2 regions of the Micromonospora sp. CPM1 genome follow, and region 2 is predicted to be linked to the other one. Evidence: riboswitches for the same ligand, from Rfam matches in the RefSeq annotation. Region 2 holds a riboswitch; the other holds the start of a gene.

Region 1 (11,215 bases), on a different contig from region 2:
CGACCAGAAGCGCGTCTGAGCCCCCGGCCGCCGGCGTCGTCGAGTGAATCCGACGCCCTGCGGCCCCGGCCACGCCCCTTCCCCGCACCGTCCACCGCCCGTTGGGCACCCTGATCCGAAAGAGGTCGGTATGCCGCACCCTGTGACCGCCATTCGTCCTCCGGCCCGTACCGGCATGCTGATCGGCCGCTCCCACGGCAGCCGCCCGCCGGTGACCGTCGACGCGGCGCCGCTCGCCGTGGACCTCGGCAGCAGCCTGCTGCGGATCTGGCTGGGACCGGGCCGGACGCTGAGCGTCCCGCTCGGCCACGGCCTGCGCAGCCCGGTCGTCCGGCGCGGCCGGATCGTCGACGGTCCGGCCTGCGTCTCCGAGCTGCGGCAGATCCTGCGCGACCACCGCACCCCGGTGCCGGTCGGCGCGCTGGTCGTGGCCTGCCGTCCGGTGCTCGCCGCGCCGGCCGAGCAGGAGGCGACCCGCCGGGTGCTCACCGCCGTGCTCGCCCCGTCCCGGCTGCTGTTCCTCGACAGCGTCCGGGCGGGCGCCATCGGCGCCGGCGCCGCCGCCGGCACCCTGCTCGTCGCCGACATCGGCGCCCAGCTCACCGAGGTGGCGCTGCTGGAGGACGGCCGGGTGGTCGCCGCCCGGCGGGCGGAGGCCGGCACCCGGGACCTGAACCACGCGACGACCGCCGCCATGCTCGCCGACACCACCTCCCGGCTGGTACGCGAGCTGCGTCAGGACGCGGCGCTGCGGCCCCAGGTCCGCGCCGCGCTGGCCCGTGGCCCGATCGTCATCGGTGACGGCGCCACCCGGCCCGACGTGACGGCCCGCCTGGTCGCCACGCTCGGCGCGACTGTGCACCGCGCCGCGTCACCCCGTACCGCCGCGCTGACCGGCGCCGGGATGGCCGCCATCTCGGCCCTGCGACACCCGCACGACACCGAGCGCCGCCCGGAAAGGAGCGCCTGATCATGACGCACGCCCTCAACCGCACCGACACGCTGCGCGAACTGCTGGACCGGCAGTTCGGCGAGTACACCGACCAGCTCACCGAGCTGACGCTGCACACGCGGCAGCCCGACTACGGCGGGCACGACCCGGACACGCTGCGCCGGCTGATCGAGACCGCCCGGCAGGGCGTCGCGGACACCGCCCAGGCACTGAAGCGGATGTCCGAGGGCACGTACGGCGCCTGCGAGCGCTGCGGGCAGGACATCCCGACCGCCCGCCTGGAGATCCTGCCCTCGGCCCGCTTCTGCGTGCCGTGCCAGCAACGGCGCTGAGCACCGCACGGGGCCGTCGGGGCGGGCGCCGGCCGGTAGCGTCACCGCCATGGATGTCGATGACGTCGCCGGCCGGCTCGGCGTGCCCGCCGAGGAGGTCGACCGGGTGCACCGGCTCGCCGGTGACCGGCCCTCCGCGCCGCTGCCCGCCCGGGCGCACGCGCCCGCGCTGCTGGACCGGCTCGCGGTCCGCCCCGACGACGCCGCCGAGATCCTGGCGGCCTGGCCGGAGCCCGGCTCACCACTGTGGACTCCCGAGCTGCGCTGGCTGCTCGACCGCTCGACCGCCCTGGTCCGCGCCGACCTCGGCGGCCACGCCTGGCTGACCCCGGGCCCGGCGCTGCCCCGCGACCGGGGTCCGGCCTGGCGGCACCTCTACGTCTACGCGTACCTCGCACTGGTCGACGCCGTGCGCGCCTACCACCGCGACCACGGCGTCCCCGACGACGTGTCCTGGGCGACGCTCGCCGACCTGGGCAACAACCTCGCTGTCGACCGGCGGATGAACGGTGACGGCTGGCCGGTCATGCAGAGCTGGCTGACGCTGCACGTGCGCGGTGGCCTCTACGAGCTGGGCCGGCTCCAGCACCAGCGCGGCGACGACGGCGCGATCGGCCTGCACATCCCGGACTCGGGACCGCTGACCCCGGAGGCGGTCGACGCGTCGCTGGAGCGGGCCCGCGCGTTCTTCCCGCGCCACTTCCCCGGCGAGCACTACGCCGCGTTCTCCTGCGGCTCCTGGCTGCTCGACCCGCAGTTGCGCGAATACCTGCCGGAGGACTCCAACATCATCCGGTTCCAGCGGCGGTTCACGCTGGAGCCCCACCGGGAGCAGGACACGCCCGACGGCGACGTCGAGGTGCTGCGGTTCGTGTTCCGCAGCCTCAGCACGCCGCTGGACCGGCTGCCGCGCCGCACCGCGCTCCAGCGCGCGGTGATCGACCACATGCGGGCGGGCCGGCACTGGCAGTGGCGCCAGGGCCGCTTCCCGATGTAGTCACGTCAGCGGCCGCGGGCCGCCCCGGCCCGGCCCGGCCCACGGTGTCACCGGCGCTCCGCGCGCCAACCAGTCGTCGAGAGCGGCCGGGTCGTCGAACAGCAGCACCGGCGGCCCGGCCGGGTCGGCCGCCCAGGCCCGCATCCGCCGCCGCGCCCGGCCGAACCCGGTCAGGTGCCACACCAGGATCGAGTCGCGGGACAGCACGCTGCGCAGCGTCTCCCGGTTGCCGTTGCAGATCAGCTCGCCGCTCGCCAGCCGCCGCCGCGTGCGCCGCAGCAGCCGCCGGAACGAGACGCCGCGCGGGTAGTCCAGGCCGATCACCAGGTCGGCGCGGCCCAGGACCACGTCCCGCCAGCCGTGGTACGCGCCGTCGACGATCCACCTGTCGCGCCGGCAGATCGCCTCGATCCGGCGACGCTGCTCGGCCACCGGCACCTCGACCCAGCCCGGCTCCCACAGCAGGTCGTCCACCGGATGCCAGGGCAGGCCGAACCGCTGCGCCAGATGCGCGGCGAGCGTCGACTTGCCGGAGCCGTGGATGCCCTCGACCAGGATGCGGGCCGGGGCGCTCATGGCAGCAGCGTAGGCACCGCGCGCGCCCGGCGCGATCCGGGGCGGCCGGGTCAGTGCGCGACAGCGACCGCCGGCGCCGCCTCCAGGCCGGCGAGCTGGGACGGCCGGACGACGACCAGCAGCACCAGCAGTGCCGCCACCATCCCGCCGGCCACCACCAGGGCCATCGCCACCGCGCCGGTGCCGAGCACGCCCACCAGCGGCGCGGCCACCGCGCCCACGCCGAACTGCACCGCACCGAGCAGGGCGGACGCGGTGCCGGCGGCCTCGCCGTGGCGGGACAGCGCCAGCGCCGGGGCGTTCGGCATGGCCAGGCCCGCCGCCGCCAGCACCAGCCACAGCGACACGAGCAGGGCGGGCAGCCCACCGAAGCCGGTCGCGGCGAACACCACCAGGGCCAGCCCGGCCACCGTGCCCGCCGCCAGCGACGTCACCAGGATCCACTGCGACGGGTAGCGGCGCAGCAGCCGCACGTTGTACTGGGTGGCGCCGATCAGGCCCACCGCGCCCGCGCCGAACGCCAGGCCGAACTCCTGCTCGTCAAGCCCGTAGGTGTCCTGGAGGACGAACGACGACCCCGCGACGTACGCGAACAGCGCGGCCATGGCGAGCCCGGCGACCAGGACCAGGCCGACGAAGACCCGGTCCCGCAGCAGTCCGCCGTACGTCTTCACGGTCGCGACGACTCCGCCACGCTGGCGACGTGCGGGTGGGAGCGTCTCGGGCAGCGCGAGCGTGGCCAGCACGACGAGCAGCACCCCGAAGACGGCCAGGACCACGAAGACGCCGCGCCAGTCGGTCCACCGCAGCACGCCGCCGCCCAGCGTCGGGGCGAGGACCGGCGCCGCACCCATCACCAGCAGCAGCCGGGACAGCATCGTGGCGAACGCCGACCCGCTGAACAGGTCACGCACCACCGCCATCGCTACCACGGCGGTCGCGGCGACACCGAGGCCCTGCACGACGCGCAGGACGCCGAGGACGGCGACGTTCGGGGCGACCACGCACAGCGCCGACGCCAGGATGTGCAGCAGGAGACCGGCGATCAGCGGGCGGCGCCGCCCGACCGCGTCCGACAGCGGCCCGATCAGCAACTGCCCGATGGCGAGCCCGGCGAGCGTGCCGGTGAGCGTCAGCTGGACCGCCGCCGACGTGGTCGCGAAGTCGCTGACGATGGCGGGCAGCGCGGGCAGGTACATGTCGATGGTCAGCGGACCCACAGCGATCAGCGAGCCGAGGACCAGCACGAGCTTGAGCCGCTGACTGCGGCTCATCAGGTCGCCCGGGGTGGGCGTCGGGGTGGCATCGGTCTTCTGGGGCGTCCCGGCCCGGTCGGCGTGCGGCCGGGCGCGAGAGGGTGCGGCACTCACACCCTGAGTCAAATACGCCTCCGGTGATCACATTCCCGTCTCGGCGAGAGGTAACGCAGGTCACGCGCTGCTCGGTGTCACGTCCCGCGGACCTGGCGCGGTCCGCCGGTTCCGGCACGCCCGTGTGCGGGACCGCCCGGCGAGCGTCGTCGGTGCTACGGTGGAGCGGAGTGATCCAGTCCAGGACTGGCAAGCAGGGAGATCAGACATGGCGGGTGACGACGACATCTCCGGGTGAGCCCGGGCATGTGACAGACCACCGGCACGCGCGGATCAGCGCCGTTCGCCGTGGTCGCCTCGTCGTTCCCCAAGACCATGTCCCCCTGCCGGGCGGCTCCGGTCCGCCTGCCCTCACTCCGAGGTTGTCTTCCCGATGTCCCGTTCCTTCATCGTCTGCTCGAACCTGACCTTCTCCTGGCCGGACGACACCCCGGTCTTCCAGGACCTCTCCTTCACGCTCGGCGGCGGCCGTACGGGCCTGGTCGCGCCGAACGGCGCCGGCAAGAGCACGCTGCTCAAGCTGATCGCCGGTGAGCACCGGCCCACCGCCGGGTCGATCACCGTCGACGGCGTGCTGGGCTACCTCCCGCAGAGCCTGCCGCTGGCCGCCGACCTGACGGTGGCCGAGGTGCTGGAGATCGCCCCGCTGATCGCGGCGCTGCACGCCATCGAGGCCGGCGACGCCGACGAGAAGCACTTCACCACCATCGGCAGCGACTGGGACATCGAGGAACGCACCCGGGCCCAGCTCGACCGGCTCGGGCTCGGCGACCTCGCCTTCGACCGTCGCCTGGACACGCTCAGCGGTGGGCAGGTGGTCTCCCTCGGCCTGGCGGCGCAACTGCTCAAGCAGCCCGACGTGCTGCTGCTGGACGAGCCGACGAACAACCTCGACCTCGACGCCCGGCACCGGCTCTACGACGTGCTGGAGCAGTGGAACGGCTGCCTGCTGCTGGTCAGTCACGACCGGGCGCTGCTGGACCGGATGGAGCGCATCGCCGAACTCGACCGCGGTGAGGTGCGCTTCCACGGCGGGAACTTCACCTCGTACGAGGCGGCGGTGCGGGCCGCGCAGGAGGTGGCGGAGAAGAACGTCCGCAGCGCCGAACAGGAGCTCAAGCGGGAGAAGCGGGAGCTGCAGGAGGCCCGTGAGCGCGCCGCCCGGCGGGCCGGGAACGCCGCCCGCAACCTGAAGAACGCGGGCCTGGCGAGGATCGTCGCCGGCGGCCTGAAGCGGGACGCGCAGGTGGCCGCGGGCAAGGCGAACGAGATGCACTCCGGGCGGGTCGACGACGCCCGGGCCCGCCTCGACGAGGCCGAGCGGGCGCTGCGCAACGAGAAGACGATCACCGTGGAGCTGCCCGCCACCACCGTGCCGGCCGGACGCACGCTGCTGACCGCCGAACAGGTCCGGGTCCGGCACGGCGAGCGGTCGCTGTTCGCCGCCGACGGTGTCGACCTGACGATCCGTGGCCCGGAGCGGATCGCCCTGCTCGGCGGCAACGGCGCGGGCAAGTCGACGCTGCTGCGCCTGATCGACGGCGACCTGGAGCCCGAGAACGGCCGGATCACCCGCGCCGAGGGCCGGATCGCGTACCTGTCGCAGCGGCTGGACCTGCTGGACCTGGACCGTACCGTCGCGGAGAACCTCGCCGTGTTCGCGCCGCAGGCCCCCGACGCGCAGCGGATGAACCTGCTCGCCCGCTTCCTGTTCCGCGGCCCGCGCGCGCACCTGCCGGTGGGGGTGCTCTCCGGCGGTGAGCGGCTGCGCGCCACGCTCGCCTGCGTGCTCGGCGCCGAACCGGCGCCACAGCTCCTGCTGCTCGACGAGCCGACGAACAACCTCGACCTGGTCAGCGTCGGCCAGCTGGAGAGCGCGCTCAACGCCTACCGGGGCGCACTGCTGGTGGTGAGCCACGACGAGCGGTTCCTCGCCGCGATCAACGTCGGCCGCTGGCTGCGCCTGACCGAGGGACGCCTGGTGGAGACCGGTCCCCCGGACGCCGGCTGACCGGCCCGCCGCGCCCGCAGGCGGCGGCGACCCCGCCCGGTGGGCCGGGCGGGCGGTCAGACCGCCGGCAGGCGGACGACGAACCGGCACCCGCCGGTCACGTTGTGCGCGTGCACCCGCCCGCCGTGCGCCTCGACCAGTCCGCGCACGATCGCCAGGCCCAGACCGCCGCCGGCCGGCGCCGCCTCGTCGGCGCCGGCCGGTGCGGGGGTACGGGCCCGGGTGCCCCGGAACGCCACGTCGAACACCCGGGGCAGGTCCGCTTCGGGAATGCCGCCGCAGGTGTCGGAGACGGCGAGCCACGCGTCGTCGTCGTCCCGGCCGGCGTCGATGCGCACGGTGCCGTCCGGTGGCGTGTACCGAACGGAGTTGACCAACAGGTTCGTCACGACGCGGGCGAGTTCGGCCTCGGCGGCCCGGACGGTCGGCCAGCCGGTCTCCGGGGCGAGCACCCGGACCCGCCGGTCGGCGGCCAGCGGCGCGGTGGCGGCGATCGCGTCGGAGACCACGTCGCCGAGCGGGACCGGGGACAGCGCGGGCCGCAGCGCTCCGGCGTTGATCCGGGACAGCTCGAACAGGTCGTCGACCAGGCGGGTCATCCGGTCCGTCTCGACCCGGATCCGGCGGTGGTACTCGGCCACCGCCGCCGGCTCGTCGACCACCCGGTCCTCCAGTGCCTCCGCCATCGCCCGCAGCCCGGCCAGCGGCGTACGCAGGTCGTGCGAGACCCACGCGACCAGCTCGCGGCGGCCGGCCTCCAGCTGCCGTTCCCGCTGCCGGGCCTGGTCGGCCCAGACCGCCGCCTGCGCCAGCCGGCGGGCGAACGCCACCCCGACGGCCAGGCTGACCGCCGCGGACGCCGCGACCGTGACGAGGACGACCTGGAGGTCGTGCGCGGACAGGAACATGGCCTGGGCGACGGCCGTGACGCCCGCCGTCACCGAGGCGATGGTGACCGCGAGCAGCACCGCGATGTGCGCGAGGATCGACCGGTGGCGCACCAGCCGCAGCGCGCCGACGCCGAGCGCGCCGACGACCGCGCCGGCGAGGAGGGCGTAGAGCCCGATGACCAGCAGCTCGTTCACCGGGACGTGTCCGACGGCTCGTACCGGTAGCCGACGCCCCACACGGTGACGATGCGGCGGGGCTGCGCCGGGTGGTCCTCGATCTTCTCCCGCAACCGCCGGACGTGGACGGTGACAGTGGACTGGTCGCCGAACCGCCAGCCCCACACGCGGTCCAGCAGCTCGGCCCGCGACCAGGCGCGTCCCGGGTTCGCCAGCAGGAACGCGAGCAGGTCGAACTCCCGTACGGTCAGCGACAGCGGCTGCCCGCCGCGATCGGCGACGCGCCGGTCGGTGTCCGCGGTGAGGTCCCCGTCGCGCAGCACCCCGGTCGGTCCCCGGTCCTGCGGGGCGGCGCGCCGGAGCACCGACCTGATGCGCAGCACGAGTTCGCGCGGCGAGAACGGCTTGGTCACGTAGTCGTCCGCGCCGACCTCCAGCCCGGCGACCCGGTCGGCCTCGTCCCCGAGCGCGGTGAGCATGACCACGGGCAGGCCGGGCAGCCGGCGACGCAGCCGCCGGCACACCTCGATGCCGTCGAGGCCCGGCATCATCAGGTCGAGGACCACCAGGTCGGGTGGCTCCTCCTCGGCCGCGGCGAGCGCGTCCGGCCCGTCGAAGGACAGCCGGACCCGGCAGCCGTCCTGTTCCAGGTAGCGCCGGACGACGTCGCTCACCGTCCGGTCGTCGTCGACGACGAGCACGTAGCGCCCCATGGGCCAGACGCTACCCACCGGCGGCCCGGTGCGGCGGCCCGCGGTCGAGCCGTAAGCGGACGGAAAGATCTTTCCGCCGGGTCCGCGCCTACCGTCGGGGCATGGGCAGAAGACGTGTGGTGTTGTCGGTGCTCGCCGTCGTGGCCGTCACCGGCCTCGGGGTGAGCCTGTACCTGTTCCAGCCGTGGCGGCTGGTGACCGACCGCGAGGTGCGCGAGGCGCTGCCCACTGTGGCGGAGCCGCTGCCGGCCGGGACGACCGGCCCACCGGAGACCGGCACTGCCAGCTCGTCGCCGACCGGCGCACCGCCCGCCGACGTGGTCCTCGCCGCCGGTGACTTCGTCACCCACGAGCACGACACGTCCGGCCGGGCGCAGCTGGTCCGCCTCGCCGACGGCCGCCGGCAGCTTCTGCTGCGAGGACTGGACACCTCGGACGGACCGGACCTGCGGGTGTGGCTCACCGACCGGAAGGTGCTGCCCGGCCGGGCCGGCTGGCGGGTGTTCGACGACGGCCGCTGGGTCGAGCTGGGCCGGCTCAAGGGCAACGTCGGCGACCAGGCGTACGACATCCCGGCGACTGTGGACCTGGACGGTCTGCGCAGCGTGTCGATCTGGTGCAAGCGGTTCGCGGTGTCGTTCGGCGCGGCCCCGCTGGCCGCCGCCGTGACGGGATCGGCGCCGGCCTGACGCCTGTGCCGCCGGCCTCGGACGCTGGGCTACGCTGCGGGAAGCGCTGGTTCACCCGGTCGGCGACGGCCGGGTGTCGTAAGAGGGAACCCGGTGGGAATCCGGGACTGCCCCGCAGCGGTGAGTGGGAACGACAGCCGTCAACAGCACTGGGCCACGGCCTGGGAAGCGGCGGCCAGTAGGCGACCTCGTGTCACGCCCGCGAGTCCGAAGACCTGCCCGCGTCGCGCGTACCACCGGTGCGCGCCGCCGTCGACCTCGCGGGTGGGTCGGGCGGGTGACACGCCGTACGGTGCGCCGTCGGCGTGCCCTCGACGTGCACACCCCGGCCGGTCGGCGGTCCGCTTCTGCGAGGACGGAACCGCACAGTGCCCGACACCATCACGCTCACCGGCCGACCACCGTCGGCCTCGCACCTGACCCTGTCGCAGATCATGGACCAGCACCACACCAACCTGATGGGCACGGTCCACGGCGGGCGCATCCTCAACCTGATCGACTCCGTCGCCGGCGTGGTCGCCGCCCGCCACTCCGACGGACCGGCCGTCACCGCCGCGATCGACGAGACCGCGTTCCTGCGCGCGGTACGCGTCGGGGACGTGGTCCACGTGGACGCCCGGATCACCTGGGCCGGCCGCAGCTCGATGGAGGTGGCGGTGAAGGTCAGCGCGGACCGGTGGGACCGCGCGGTGCCGCCGGTCGACGTGGCCACCGCACACCTGGTGATGGTGGCGGTGGACGACGACGGGCAGCCCCGGCCGGTGCCGCCGCTGCGCGCCGAGACCGACGGTGACCGGCGGCGTTACCGGGAGGCGCAGATCCGGCGCGAACACCGGCTGGCGCTGCGCCGGGCGCTGCTCGACGGCGCCGGGGAGGGCTGAGCGGTGCTCGGACTGTCCGCGGCCACGCTCGCCGGTTACCTGGCCGCGATCGTGGTGCTCATGCTCACCCCGGGGCCGGACATGATGTTCGTGCTCGCGAACGCCACCCGGTACGGCCCGCGGGCCGGCGCGGTGGCCGCGCTCGGGGTCGCCGCCGGGGAGGCGGTGCACGTCGCCGCCGTGGTGGCCGGGCTCGCCACCGTCATCGCCGCGTCCCCGGTGCTGTTCACCGCGATCCGGTGGGCCGGTGCGGCGTACCTGATCGTGCTGGGCCTGCGGGCGCTGCGCGGCACGGGCCGGCCCGGCGCCCCGGCGGACCGGCCGGACGGCGGCGCCGGGCGGGCGTTCCGGCGCGGGCTGCTGACGAACCTGCTCAACCCGAAGATGATCCTGTTCAGCGTGGCGTTCCTGCCGCAGTTCGTCCGGCCCGAGGCGGGCCCGGTGGCGGCGCAGCTGGTGCTGCTCGGTGCGATGTTCGTCGCGGTGCAGCTCACCGTGGACCTGGCGCTCGGGGTGGGCGCCGGGCGGTTCGCCGGCCGATGGGGCGACAGCCGCTGGTCGCGGCGCGTCGACCGGCTCTGCGCTGTCGCCTTCGTCGCGCTCGGCGTCCGGCTGGCCGCCGGCTGAGACGCGTCGGGGGTCGGCGATGCCCGGGCCGGTTGATCGACTCCATCACGCCGAGGTGGCGGCATCAGAAGTGCTCCGACCCCGCCACCTCGGCGAACTGGCGATGATCATGAGGCCGGTCCCGGTTCGACGCCGGCGGCGTCCCGGACGCCGGCGGCCGCTCGCGGTCCAGGTGCAGGCGCAGCAGCACCCAGCCCAGTGACACGCCGCCGATGAACACGTACGCGGGCTGGGTGCCGAACGTGTCCCAGCAGGTGTGCAGCGTGACGGCGGCGGCGAAGGTGAGCAGGAACGCCGCGAGTCTGCGGCCGCCGGGCGCGGCGGCGAACGTGAACAGCGCGGCGGCGGTCAGCCCGGTCCACGCCAGGTGCGCGGCGGGCGCGGTGAGACCGCGTACCAGCAGCGTCCGCTCGACCGCGCCGAGGTTGCCCTCCGACCCGACGAACGCGGCGAACGCGTAGCCCATGGTCTCCAGCGCGGCGAACCCGGCGCCGGAGGCCACGCCGATCACCAGCCCCTGCGCCGGGGACGGGTGCCGCCGCCACAGCAGCAGGATGCCGGCCGGCACGATCAGCTTGGCGGTCTCCTCGGCCAGGCCGACGAGCGCCATCGGCAGGACACCGAGGCGGTGCAGTGTGCCGTACTCCAGCCAGCCGGCGGCGACCACGCCGATCACACCGCCGAGGAGCGCGGCGACGCCGACGACGGAGCCGGGGACCGGGCGGCGGGCCGGCCGTCCCTGGGCGAAGGCCAGGAACGTGGCGGGTGCGACGGACGCGCCGAGCACGATCAGCGCCGGTACGAACGTGACGGTCCCGGTGCCGGCGAGTGTCTCCAGCACCAGCAGGTGGAGCCCGACGCCGACGAGCAGGACCGCCACCCACGCCCAGCGGCGCCCGGTATTCCCCATACCGCCGAGTATCGCGCCCGCCGGGCCGCGCCCGAATCGGGGGTGGGCACTGTGGACGGTGAGATCATTCCGACACGCCGACACGACATC
Region 2 (11,215 bases):
GTCACACCTAGGGAGCGGCGATGCTCGGCGGGGCGCCGGCGCCGAAGGACCAGCCCTCGACACTGCCCGGCGCTGGGTTGTAGCTGGTCGCCCCCGAGGTGCTGTAGGACCAGGAGCCGCCGCTCGGGGCGTGCCAGTACGACCAGTACGCCGTGACCGGCGGGGTGTTGACGCACGGCTCGGTCGCGGCGGTGGGCTTGCCGTTGATCCGGCAGACGAAGGCCAGGCCCCAGCGGGCGGTGCCGGTGACTGTGAAGCCGGCGGCCTGTAGCGCGGCCAGCCCGGTGGCCGGGTCACCCGGGGCACATCCGACCTGGACGCCGCCGCCGAGCGCGGCGAAGTCGACGACCACTGTGACTCCCGAGGTACCGACGCAGGCGGCGGCGTGCGCCGCCCGGGGCGCGGGTTCGGCGGCGGTCAGCGCGACGCCCGCCACGGCGGCGGCCAGCAGGCCGGCCAGCCAACTGCGGACTGTGGAACGGTGACGGAACACGGGTCCTCCTGTGATCGGGTGAGCGGCGAGGGGGTTCACGGGCAGGCGAGCGCCGGCGCGCCGGGTTCGGCACCGGCGGCGGACAGGCGGGCGTACCCGGTCCCGGTGAGACCGAGGACAGCCTGGGCGGTGGCTCGCGGTGCGGTGGCCGGGTCGAAGCCGCCGCCGTCGAAGTCGACCGCGCCCCGGTCCGCCGGTGCCCCGGCGCAGCCGACCTGGAGTCCGGCGAGGAACGCCCGGGCGCGCGCCCAGGCCACGGGCCGGCTGCCGTCGCGCAGGGCCTGCGCGGCGAGGCCGGTGCTGTTGGCGTTCGGCGTGCCGGCGGCGTTGGCGAAGCCGCCGTCGGCACCTTGGACGGACACGAGCCAGCGCAGCCCGGCGGCGGCGTCGGCCGGACGCCCCGCGGCGCGCAGCGCCTGCGTCGCGAGCGCGGTCGCGTCCACGTCGGACACGCAGACCGGTTGCGCGGGCAGCAGCGGGTAGCCGCCGTCCGGGCATCGGGTGCCGGCCAGCCAGGCGGCCGCCGCCGGTGGCGCCCCGGCCGCCGTACGGACCAGCGTGAGCAGCGCGAAGGACTGGCTGAACGCGTTGCTGTAGTCGCCGTACGCGGACCGGTCGCTGAACCTGCCGACCGGCGTCTGGAGCGAGCGCAGCCGGGCGATCAGGTCCACCCCGCCGACGTCGGTCGGATCGCCGCCGCGCACCTGCACGGCGAGGGCGAGCTTGGCTGTCGCGCCCGCGTACGCCTCGGAGACGCCGTCGCCGAGGTAGCCGCCGCGGATGTCCGGCCGGGTGACCCAGGCCAGCGCGTCGGCGCTGTGGTTGTCGGCGGCGCCGGCCGCGGCGAAGGCGAACACGGCGTCGAGGGTCAGCCCCTGGTCGGGGTAGGCGACACCGTCGAAGACCGCCTCGAAGCGTTCGCCGTCGACGAGTTGCCGGGCGAGCCAGCCGGCGGCGGCCTCGGGGCGGGTGACTGCGGCGCGCTCGGGTGCGGCGACGGCTGGTGTGGTGAGGGTGAGGGTGAGGGCGGCGAGCACGCCGCAGAGGAGCGCGAGCAGGCGGTGCCGGCTTCGGCGGACGACCATCGGAAGCGCCTTTCCGGCCCGGCGGTCGTCAAAAGCCCGGCCGACGCGGCAGCGCCGGGTCGGTCGGGACTCCGACCCGTGGGCCACGACGGGTGGGGAGCGGATTCACGCGTACGACGGGTATTCGGGCTCGCCGCCAGAGTCCACTGGACGGCCTACCGTTGCGGGCCAGCGCCGGATTTCGACCGGTCTTCCCCCGCACGTACACGCGGTGGTTCAGTTGTCGCGACAGTCTTATGTGGCCGTAGCCCCGGTGTCAATGCGCCAGGAGCCGCACACGTGCCGTGACGAGCGGCGGAGTCGGCGGTCTCACATTCCGTCGGCCACGACCGCGTTCCCGCCGGCCGGGGACGGGCCGGCGTCCCGGCGTACGCCGGGTTGCTGCTGCGGGCCGGACAGCTCGTGGGTCGCGCCGCTTCAGCGGGCCGGTGCCGGAAGGTGGAGGGCGCCGTCGTGGACTTCGGCGACCTGGTCGGCGGCGGTGAGGTGGGCGCGGTCGTGGGTGACCAGGACCGTGGCGGTGGCCTGCTGGTGGGTGAGGCGGGTGATCAGGTCGATGACGGCGGTGCCGCGTTCGTGGTCGAGGGCGCTGGTGGGTTCGTCGACGAGCAGCACGGTGGGGTCGTTCATCAGGGCGCGGGCGATGTTGACGCGCTGGCGCTGGCCGCCGGAGAGCTGGTGCGGCCGGCGGTCGGCCTGGCCGGCGAGGCCGACCGCGTCGAGGAGTTCCATGGCGCGGGTGCGGGCCGTGGCCGGCGGGCGGCCGTCGATGTGGGCCATGACCTGGAGCTGCTCGGCGGCGGTGAGGGAGGGCAGCAGGTTGGGCTGCTGGAAGACGATGCCGATCCTGCGGCGGCGCAGGTCGGCGAGTTCGCTCCTGATCATGCCGGTGGTGGGGGTGCCGTCGACGGTGACCGTGCCGGAGTCGGGGGTGATGAGGGTGGCGGCGACCGCGAGGAGGCTGGACTTGCCGGAGCCGGAAGGGCCGATCACTGCGGTCAGGCTGCCCTTGGGTACGTCCAGGGTGACGCGGTCGAGGGCGGTCAGGCGGCCCTCGCCGTCGGGGTAGGTGAGGGTGACGTCGGTCAGGTTCAGGCTCATCGGGCGCTCCCCAGGGCGGTCAGCGGGTCGACGGAGGTGATGCGGCGGATGGACAGAGCGGCTCCGAGGGCACCGAGGATGACGATCACGGCCGCGGGGAGCAGGACGGTCATCGGGGTGAGGAGGAACGGCACCGCGGATCCGGCGACGAGGGCGCCGAGGGCGGCGGCGATGCCGGTGCCGAGCAGGGTGCCGCCGGTGAGCAGGACGACGGCCTGTCCGAGGGCGTCCTTGAGAAGGTTGGCGGTGGAGGCGCCGAGTGCCTTCAGCACGGCGACGTCACCGCTGCGCTGGATGGTCCAGACGGTGAAGAAGGCGCCGATGACCAGGGCGGAGATGGCGAACAGGAAGCCGCGCATCAGCTGTAGGGAGCCGTTCTCGGAGGTGTAGGAGCCGATCGCGGACAGCGAGTCGTCGACGGAGACCGTCTCGGTGCCCGCCTGCCGGTCGATGGCCGCCAGATCGGCCCCCGAGGTGGTGGTCAGGGCGACGACGGTGGCCGTCGGGCCGCCGCCACCGGTCCCGGTGGGAGGCGCGATCCTCTGCCACGCGTCCAAGCTGGTCCACACCACAGGGGTGTGGCTGAAGGAGGCGTCGCCCCGTACGGCAGCCACTGTGAGTTGCTGCGCGGCCAGCGTGACCGAGTCACCGGCCTGCACGCCGAGGTCGTCGGCGGCCTTGGTGGACAGCACTGCCGAGCGCCCGTCGATCCGGTCGCTGTCGGGGGCCAGGCGGGAGCCGGGCCGGACGCCGAAGGCGGAGACCCCGGCGCTTCTGTCCCCGGCGGTGGCCTTGGTGGTGGTGATGCCCAGCGGTTCGGCGCCGGTGACTCCGGGGGCCTCGGCCCACCGCTGCCACTGCTTCTCGGTGACCGTGGAGTTGGAGTACGACACGTCCTGGCCGTCGCCGGGTGCCTGGAAGGCGATCCTGTCGGCGGGCAGGCCGGTGATGGCCGAGACGTTCTGCTGGCCCAGTCCGGCCGTCAACCCGGACAGCAGCCCGACCAGCAGGGTGATCAACACGATGACGGTCCCCATCAGGGCAAAGCGCCCCTTGGCGAACTTCAGATCTCTCCAGGCGACGAACACGGCCTCGGCCTGTCCTTTCCAGCGGTGGAAGCGGTACGACTCCACCATCGCGGCCGACGCCGGTGTGCGCGTCTGGCGTAGGACGGCACTTCGCGGGCCGGAAGACGGCACCCGGGTTCGAACTTTCGATAGAGGCCCCCGGACCGCCTGCCTCGGTAACGTGGGACTCACTGTGAGCACCGCTGCCCCCGTCCTGACGCCGACCATCCGGGCCCTGGCCTGGTGCCTTCACCTGCTGATCGCCGGCCTGCTCGTCCTGGCCGCCGGCCGGGCGGTGGCCGTCGACCGGCCCCACGCCGGACTGATCGTCGCTGCTGCGGCGGCGTTCGGCCTGACGTACGCCGCCGGGCCGTTCCTGCCCCGCATCCGCCGTTCGCGGCGGGCCGCCGCGTGGTGGCTGGCGGCCGTGGGCGCCGTGTGGCTGTTGCTGCTGGGCCTGTCCCCCGACGCGATCTGGGTGGCCTTTCCGCTGTACTTCCTCCAGCTCCACCTGCTGCCGCGCCGCGCCGGCCTGGCTGCCGTGATCGTCACCGCCGCGGCTGCCGTCGCCGGGTTCGCCGCCCACACCGGCTCCTTCACCCCGGCTGTGGCTATCGGTCCCGCGCTCGGCGCCGCCGTCGCCGTCGGGGTGGTGTGGGGATACCAGGCCCTGTACCGGGAGAGCGAGCAGCGCAGGCAGCTGATCGAGGAACTCACCGCCACCCGGGCCGACCTGGCCCGGGCCCAGCACACCGCCGGCGTACTCGCCGAACGCGAGCGTCTGGCCCGCGAGATCCACGACACCCTCGCCCAGGGCCTGTCCAGCATCCAACTGCTGCTGCGCGCCGCCGAGCGCGCCCTGCCCGGCCGGACCGACGCCGCCGCCGGCCACGTCGACGCGGCCCGCCAGGTCGCCGTGGACAACCTCGCCGAGGCCCGGCGCTTCGTCGCCGCCCTCACCCCGCCCGCCCTGGAGGGCACCACCCTGGCCGGTGCACTGGAGCGCCTGTGCACCACCACCAGCGCCCGCCACCGCCTCACCGCCCGCTTCCACCTCGTCGGCGACCCCGTGCCGCTGTCGACCCCCCAGAAGGTGGCTCTCCTGCGCGTCGCCCAGTCCGCCCTCGCGAACACGGTCCGCCACGCCCGGGCCACCACCGCCGAGGTCACCCTCAGCCGTCTCGGTGACCACGTCGCCCTGCACGTCGTCGACGACGGGCGCGGCTTCGACCCCGAACGGACGCCCGCCCCCGACGCCGACAGCGGCGGCTTCGGCCTGGCGGCCATGCGTGCCCGCATGGACACCCTCGGCGGCACGCTGGCCGTCGCATCCGCGCCCGGTCACGGCACCGCCCTGACCGCCCAGCTTCCCCTCACCCAACCCACCGAGACCGAGCCCGAGGGCCGCCCGTGACCGACGACGCCCCCATCCGCCTCCTGCTGGCCGACGACCACCCGGTCGTACGGGCCGGGCTGCGCGCCGTGCTGGAAACCGAACCCGGCCTCGTCGTCGTGGCCGAGGCCGCGACCGCCGAGGAGGCCGTCACCCGCGCCGCCGAAGGCGACATCGACGTCGTACTGATGGACCTCCAGTTCGGGAGGGGCATGGGCGGCGCCGAAGCCACTGCCCGGATCACCGCCCGCCCGGGGGCACCGCGCGTGCTGATCGTCACCACCTACGACTCCGACGCCGACACCCTGCCCGCCATCGAGGCCGGCGCCACCGGCTACCTCCTCAAGGACGCCCCACCCGAGGACCTGGCCGCCGCCGTCCGCACCGCCGCCGCCGGACGCACCACGCTGGCGCCCGCCGTCGCGGACCGGCTGATGAACCGCCTGCGTACGCCGGGCACCGCCCTGACCCGACGCGAGACCGAGGTCATCGCGCTGGTCGCGGACGGTCTGTCCAACCAGGCGATCGGCGCCCGCCTCTACCTGACCGAGGGCACGGTCAAGTCCCACCTGGCTCGCATCTACGCCAAACTCGGCGTCGACTCACGCACGGCCGCCGTCGCCACCGCCACCGACCTCGGCCTCATCCGCCGTTGACCGGCTCTCCGACGATCGCCTGTTCCCGCCCGTTGGTCACTGCTCACGCTCCGACGGCCAGTGGCCCCGGTTCCTTGGTCTCCTGCGGTGTCGCCGCGCCGACGCAGGTGCGGCGGTGGGCCGGCTTCCTCGGTGTCCGCTTTCCGGTGCGCGAGTGACCGACAGGTGACTGCGTCGTGACACGCCGTCTATACGCTGCCAACCATGGCCCCCGGTCCGCCGACCCTTCTGGAGGCTGCCGACGAGGCGGCCCGGCCACTGCGCGCCGTGCTGGAGGACGTCTGGCTGACCCTCGACACCACGGTCGAGGGCGAGGGCCGCTGGCTGGAGCTATACGGCGGCGCACCGGCAGATCCGGTGTTCGTGTGCCTCGACGCGATGAGCAACGTCCTGCACGTCCGCTTCGACGGCGCCGATTCGCTGACCGTGAGCTATCTGCCCGGCTGGTGCTACGAGGCCGCCACCGCGGCGCACGCGGACCGGCGGCCGGAGGCGTCCGCCGTCATGGTGACCGACGTCGACGCCGCCCAGCCGCTGGTCTTCGACCTGAGGGTCGAGCACCGGATCGCCGGTGCCGAACGGAGCGTCGTGGTCGGCGGAGAGTCGATCTCGTACGCGCCGCTGCCGATGGGATACGCGTTCACGCCCGCGCGCGCCTTCGAGATCGAGGAGGCGGAGCCGAAGGCCACCCCGCTGGTGCACTGGAGCGCGATGCGGCTGCTGCTGGCCATGGCGCCGGGCGTGTCGTTCTCGGCGCGGCCACTGCTCGGCGCGGACGGGCTGCAGGCGCTGCGAGCCGCGTACCTGCCCGGGGACGGACCCACCCGCTGCGACCAGAGCCTGGCCTTCGAGATCCAGCGCCACCGGCACCCGGACACGCTGCCAACGCTCGGCGGTCCGCTGCGGGCGGCCCCGCTCACCGAGCCCGACCTGGTGGCCGGGACCGTCGCGCTGGACGCGGCGGTCGAGGGGATCGGCGGCGCGCTGCTGCCCACATCCGTCCAGCAGGCCCGGGCGGACGGAGTCGACGTGGTGCTGATCCGCCCCGAGCAGGGCCGCCCGCCTCGCGGTCAGCCCTGGTCCTGGCAGCCCGACTGGTTCGTCGCCGCCGCCTCGGTCCTCGACGACATCGCGTTCACGCTGGCCAAGGACGTGTACGACACCTACATCGACTGGCTGGGCGGGATACCCGGCAGCGCGCCGCTGCCGATCCACATCCGGGTCGACCCGGCCGGCGCCGAGGACCGCTTCGCCTACCGGCTGGATCTGCTGGACTCCGACGGCGAGCCGGTCGCCGGTCCGGCCACCACGACGCCCGACGGACCGGTGTGGCAGCTGACCGTGATCCGCACCGCCGGGGTGCGGGTGTTCCTCGACGACTCGGTCGGCGCCGCCGGGGTGAGCACCGTCAAGGGGATCGTCCGCTACCGGGAGCGGGTGGCCACACACTTCGACGACGTACCCCTGGAGATCACCGACGAAGTGGTGCCGGTGCGGGATCTGCCGGCCCGGCCGGCCACTCTGGAGGAGATCGTCCACGTGGTGACGACGGTGGGCCAGTTCGTCCCCGTTCCCACCGTCCAAGCCATGTACGACCTACGTGATCTCGGTTCGGTCGCCGCGTACGTGTTGACCGGCAGGGACCTCGACGGGGAGCCGATGAGCGGCCTGACGGCCGCGCTGACGCTGGGTGGCGTACTGGTGCCGCCCGTGGTGGACCGGGTCGGTGGCTCGCTGCTGGCCGCCGGCCGGCGGGTGCTGACCCGTGGTGACGTGCCGCTCCCCCGACTGGCACGGGCGGCGGCGGCGGCCGCCCCGGTCGACGCCGACCTGGCCGCCACCCTGATCGACGAACTGCCGCGGGTGTCGCCGTGACCCGGCCGGTGGGGCTGGTGCAGCAGCAGGGGTTGCTGATGGCCCAGCAGAAGCTGACCGCCCAGGCCGCGAAGACGGCGGCGACCAGGGCGGTGACGCCGGGCCCGACCGCGTTTCTGCGCGATCCGGCGCAACTCGTCGACCGTTCCGGTGTCGCGCTGGAATCCGCGTACCTGCAGAATCTCTACCAGGCGGCCCGGCGGGACAACCCTCGGCTGACGACCGGCGAGTTCCTCGCCGGCGGTGCCGCCGACTCGCTGTTCCACGGCATCGTCGACTCGCTGCTCGGTCCCGCCGCCGCGACCATGCTGCGCACCACCGACCCCGACCTGTACCGCCAGGCGCTCGTCCAGGCGTTCCACGACTTCCGGTTCGGCCCGACACCGTACGACGGCGGCATCGCCTACAGCAGGTACCGCTACCAGATCGGGCACCACGTCGCGTTGCCGGAGGAGCTCAACGTCATCCCGATGAACGCGCCGACCGGGCCGGACCTGCACTATCCGGCTTACGGAAAGCTCGTCACCGCCCGCGGCAACCGCACCATCGGGATGGTGATGGCTTCCCGGGCGTGGGGGCGCGACATTCCGCTGGACGCCCGCGGTGTCACCCTGTTCCGGACGTTGGGGCTGAAGAGCGAGGACGTGCTGCACGCCTGGGACTACGACCCCGACCTGCTGCTGTCCGAACCGCAGATCGCCCACATGATCACGACCGGCGCCTCGCCGGTGTACCACTTCAAGCTCGTGCGGGAGAAGGTCAACGACCGGACCGCCGAGCAGGCGCGGTGGGAGTTGGCGGCCCGGCTGGAGGACGAGGCCTTCATCGAGGCCGACGACGCCACGCTGCACCGGCTGTGGAGCCACCACGGCAGCGACACCGCCGGCAGGACCGGAGACCCCACGAACCTCGAAACGCGGTACGCCCGGGATCCGTACTACCGGAGGTCCCGGGACGAGCTGTTCGAGATGGCCCTCCGCCTGCCGGGCGCCTGGAACGTGCGGACCCGCTCCCGCGAATGGGAGCACGGCCTGGTCCAGCGGTTCACCAAGCGCATGAACGACTGGGCGCATCGGCTGGGCAACCACCTGGACGAGACCGTCTGGGCCAGCCGGCTGTCGATGCTCACCGGCGCCGCCGAACCGGCCAACCTCCAGCTCCTCTCCCCCTGGGAGCACGCCCGGGTCGACCTGCACGCCGGTCGGATGTTCGACGGCGTCACGCGCGTCGACAGGTACGGCAACCGGGCCGTACCCACCCTTCGCGATGTGGCGGCGTACGACGACGCCGCCCGTGCGGCCGACTCCCCGCTGACGGGCGGCGGGGCGCTGCGGGCGTTCCCGCTCACCGACACGCCGCGCGCCGACGAACCGATCGTGGCGTTCGACCAGTTCACCCTCGCGGAACTGGTCGGCGCACTGCACGAGGACGAGTGGCAGAAGGCCGTGAAGACGACGGCCGGCCAGAACACACACGTGCGGGCCGAATGGAACCAGCTCGTGGACCGGCTCAACACACACCTCGCCGCGTACGGCATGCCCGCGGCCCTGCACCTGCCGAAGATCTGACCACAAGCGAGTCGGGAGACCGGAGGGGAACCATGACCACCCCTGTCACCACCCACGTGGGCCTGCGGTTCGTCCAGTTGCGCCGGGAGGGCGACGCCGCCCCCGACGCCTGCACCACCGGCCCGAAACTGATCGACGCGGTCGTCGACTTCCGGGACGCCTGGTCGGATCCGGTCCGGGAGGTCGTCACCGAGGGGGACGACGACCGGGCGCAGCGACTGCTGGCCAAACGGCTGGCGGCGCGGGACGACCGCCTCGACGAGCTCGGCAGGCAGACGCTGTGGCTGTTGCTCCGGGTGGCCGTCGATGCCCGGCTGACCGTCGGTGGGCTGCGCGACGGCGTCGCCGGGTGGGCCACCGAGCACGACCTGGACGCCGGACAGCTCACCACGGCCGCGGCGGAACTGACCGGCTGGGTGGTGGACGTGCTGGTGCTGGGCCGGTTCCTGCGGATCCCCCGGTCACCGGCAGCCGTCGTGCTGGTCCGCGTGCTGCGCGGGATGACGCTGCTGCGCCTCGCCCGCTCCGACGCCGACGCGGCGTGCCTGGTCCGGGCCCTGCTCGGCGGACGCGACGTGCTGCTTCCGGACCCGCCGGCGCCCCCGCGGACCGACCCGGACGCCGATCGGGCCGGCCGGTTCGCCGACCTCGGCCAGACCCTGCGGCGGCTACGCGCCCGGGCCGGCGCCGTCGGCCTGACCGACGCCACCGTACGGGACCTGCGGAACAGCGGCTTTCCCGATCTCGGTCCGGCCATCGCGGCCACCACGCAGGCCGCGGCCGACCTGGGTGTCCCGGACACCACGACGCTGAGCCGCCTCGCCCGGGTGTTCTCCGCCGAGCAGGACGACGCCCGGCGCCGGGCGACCGCGAAACTGGACCCCGGTGACGCCGAACCGATCCCGTCGCACCCCGGCCCGGCCGACCCGCTGCCCTACCCGGGGCAGCCGAAGGTGCCGGTACTGGACGCGTACACCCGCATCGCCGGCCGGGGCGACCTCATGGTCATCCGTACCGCGCTGCTGCGCTACCAGCCCGGCGAGATCTCGTACGTCGAGAACGTGCTCGCCAGCGAGACGCGCGGCCGGTCCCACGTGGCCGACACCCGCACCAGCGAAACCGTGACCACGATCAGTAAGACGATCGACGCGTCCACCGAGGAACTCGCGTCCACCGAGCAGAACAGCCTGGACCGGGCGCTGGCGACGGCGGCGTCGCAGCAGAACTCCACCTCGCTGGGCGTCAGCGTGTCCAGCGGCCTCGGGCCGGTCCAGGCCGGAATCGAGATCAACGCCGACCAGTCCACCTCGACCGAGACGAGCAGCAGCTCCGCGGTGTCGTACGCCAAGACGATCACCGAGAGCGCCACGCAGCTCCTGCGTACCGAGACCGGTCAACGCCGCACCACCACGAGCAGCGTCCGGGTCACTGAGACCAACACCCACTCCTTCGACAACGCCGCCGGCGCCGCGAACATCAGCGGCGTATACCGCTGGCTGGACAAGGTCGACCAGGCGCAGGTCTACAACTACGGCGAGCGGCTGATGCTGGAGTTCGTCGTCCCCGAGCCCGCCGCCACGCTGGTCTGGCTGAGCACCCGGACGTCCGAGGACACCAGCGCGGGCGCCGTCCCCAAACCGCCCGCCTGGTTCCTCGACGTCGACGACCTGGACGACGACAACTGGGCCGCCAAGGCCGCCCGCTGGGACGTCTTCGGCGTCGAGCCGCCCCCGGACCCGGAGGTCTTCGCCACCGCCACCTTCGTCGACCCGGCCGCCCGGCCGTTCGACTATCCCAAGAACTCCACCGACAAGTCCCAGCCCGAATGGGGGTACGCCTCCTACACCGGCGAGGTCGCGGTACCGGCCGGCTACGAGGCGAGCAGGGCGTACGTCTGGACCACCTGGGGCCTGTCCGAGGGCGAATACCCCACCGACGTCGGCAACCCGCCGCAGGCCGCGCAGGTCGCGGTCGGGG

Evidence for each region. Region 2 has a riboswitch for cobalamin ahead of M8C11_RS15450 (peptidase). Riboswitches for the same ligand answer to the same signal wherever they lie in the genome.
Region 1: linked by a shared signal. The riboswitch ahead of M8C11_RS06550 (acyl-CoA thioesterase) and the one ahead of M8C11_RS15450 (peptidase) in region 2 are both predicted to bind cobalamin.

The regions. Positions count from the first base shown of each region.
Region 1 is NZ_JAMHIU010000004.1:122,803-134,017, reverse strand. It holds gene M8C11_RS06595 (rod shape-determining protein) at 143-970, shown strand; gene M8C11_RS06590 (TraR/DksA C4-type zinc finger protein) at 973-1,284, shown strand; gene M8C11_RS06585 (acyltransferase domain-containing protein) at 1,334-2,281, shown strand; gene M8C11_RS06580 (adenylate kinase) at 2,282-2,857, opposite strand; gene M8C11_RS06575 (multidrug effflux MFS transporter) at 2,908-4,131, opposite strand; gene abc-f (ribosomal protection-like ABC-F family protein) at 4,601-6,238, shown strand; gene M8C11_RS06565 (sensor histidine kinase KdpD) at 6,295-7,323, opposite strand; gene M8C11_RS06560 (response regulator transcription factor) at 7,320-8,018, opposite strand; gene M8C11_RS06555 (DM13 domain-containing protein) at 8,120-8,707, shown strand; cobalamin riboswitch at 8,738-8,945, shown strand; gene M8C11_RS06550 (acyl-CoA thioesterase) at 9,076-9,588, shown strand; gene M8C11_RS06545 (LysE family transporter) at 9,592-10,215, shown strand; gene M8C11_RS06540 (PrsW family intramembrane metalloprotease) at 10,280-11,125, opposite strand.
Region 2 is NZ_JAMHIU010000011.1:37,593-48,807, reverse strand. It holds gene M8C11_RS15455 (hypothetical protein) at 8-493, opposite strand; gene M8C11_RS15450 (peptidase) at 529-1,578, opposite strand; cobalamin riboswitch at 1,676-1,821, opposite strand; gene M8C11_RS15445 (ABC transporter ATP-binding protein) at 1,996-2,679, opposite strand; gene M8C11_RS15440 (ABC transporter permease) at 2,676-3,701, opposite strand; gene M8C11_RS15435 (sensor histidine kinase) at 3,940-5,160, shown strand; gene M8C11_RS15430 (response regulator transcription factor) at 5,157-5,795, shown strand; gene M8C11_RS15425 (hypothetical protein) at 6,000-7,670, shown strand; gene M8C11_RS15420 (hypothetical protein) at 7,667-9,238, shown strand; gene M8C11_RS15415 (hypothetical protein) at 9,271-11,215, shown strand, end outside.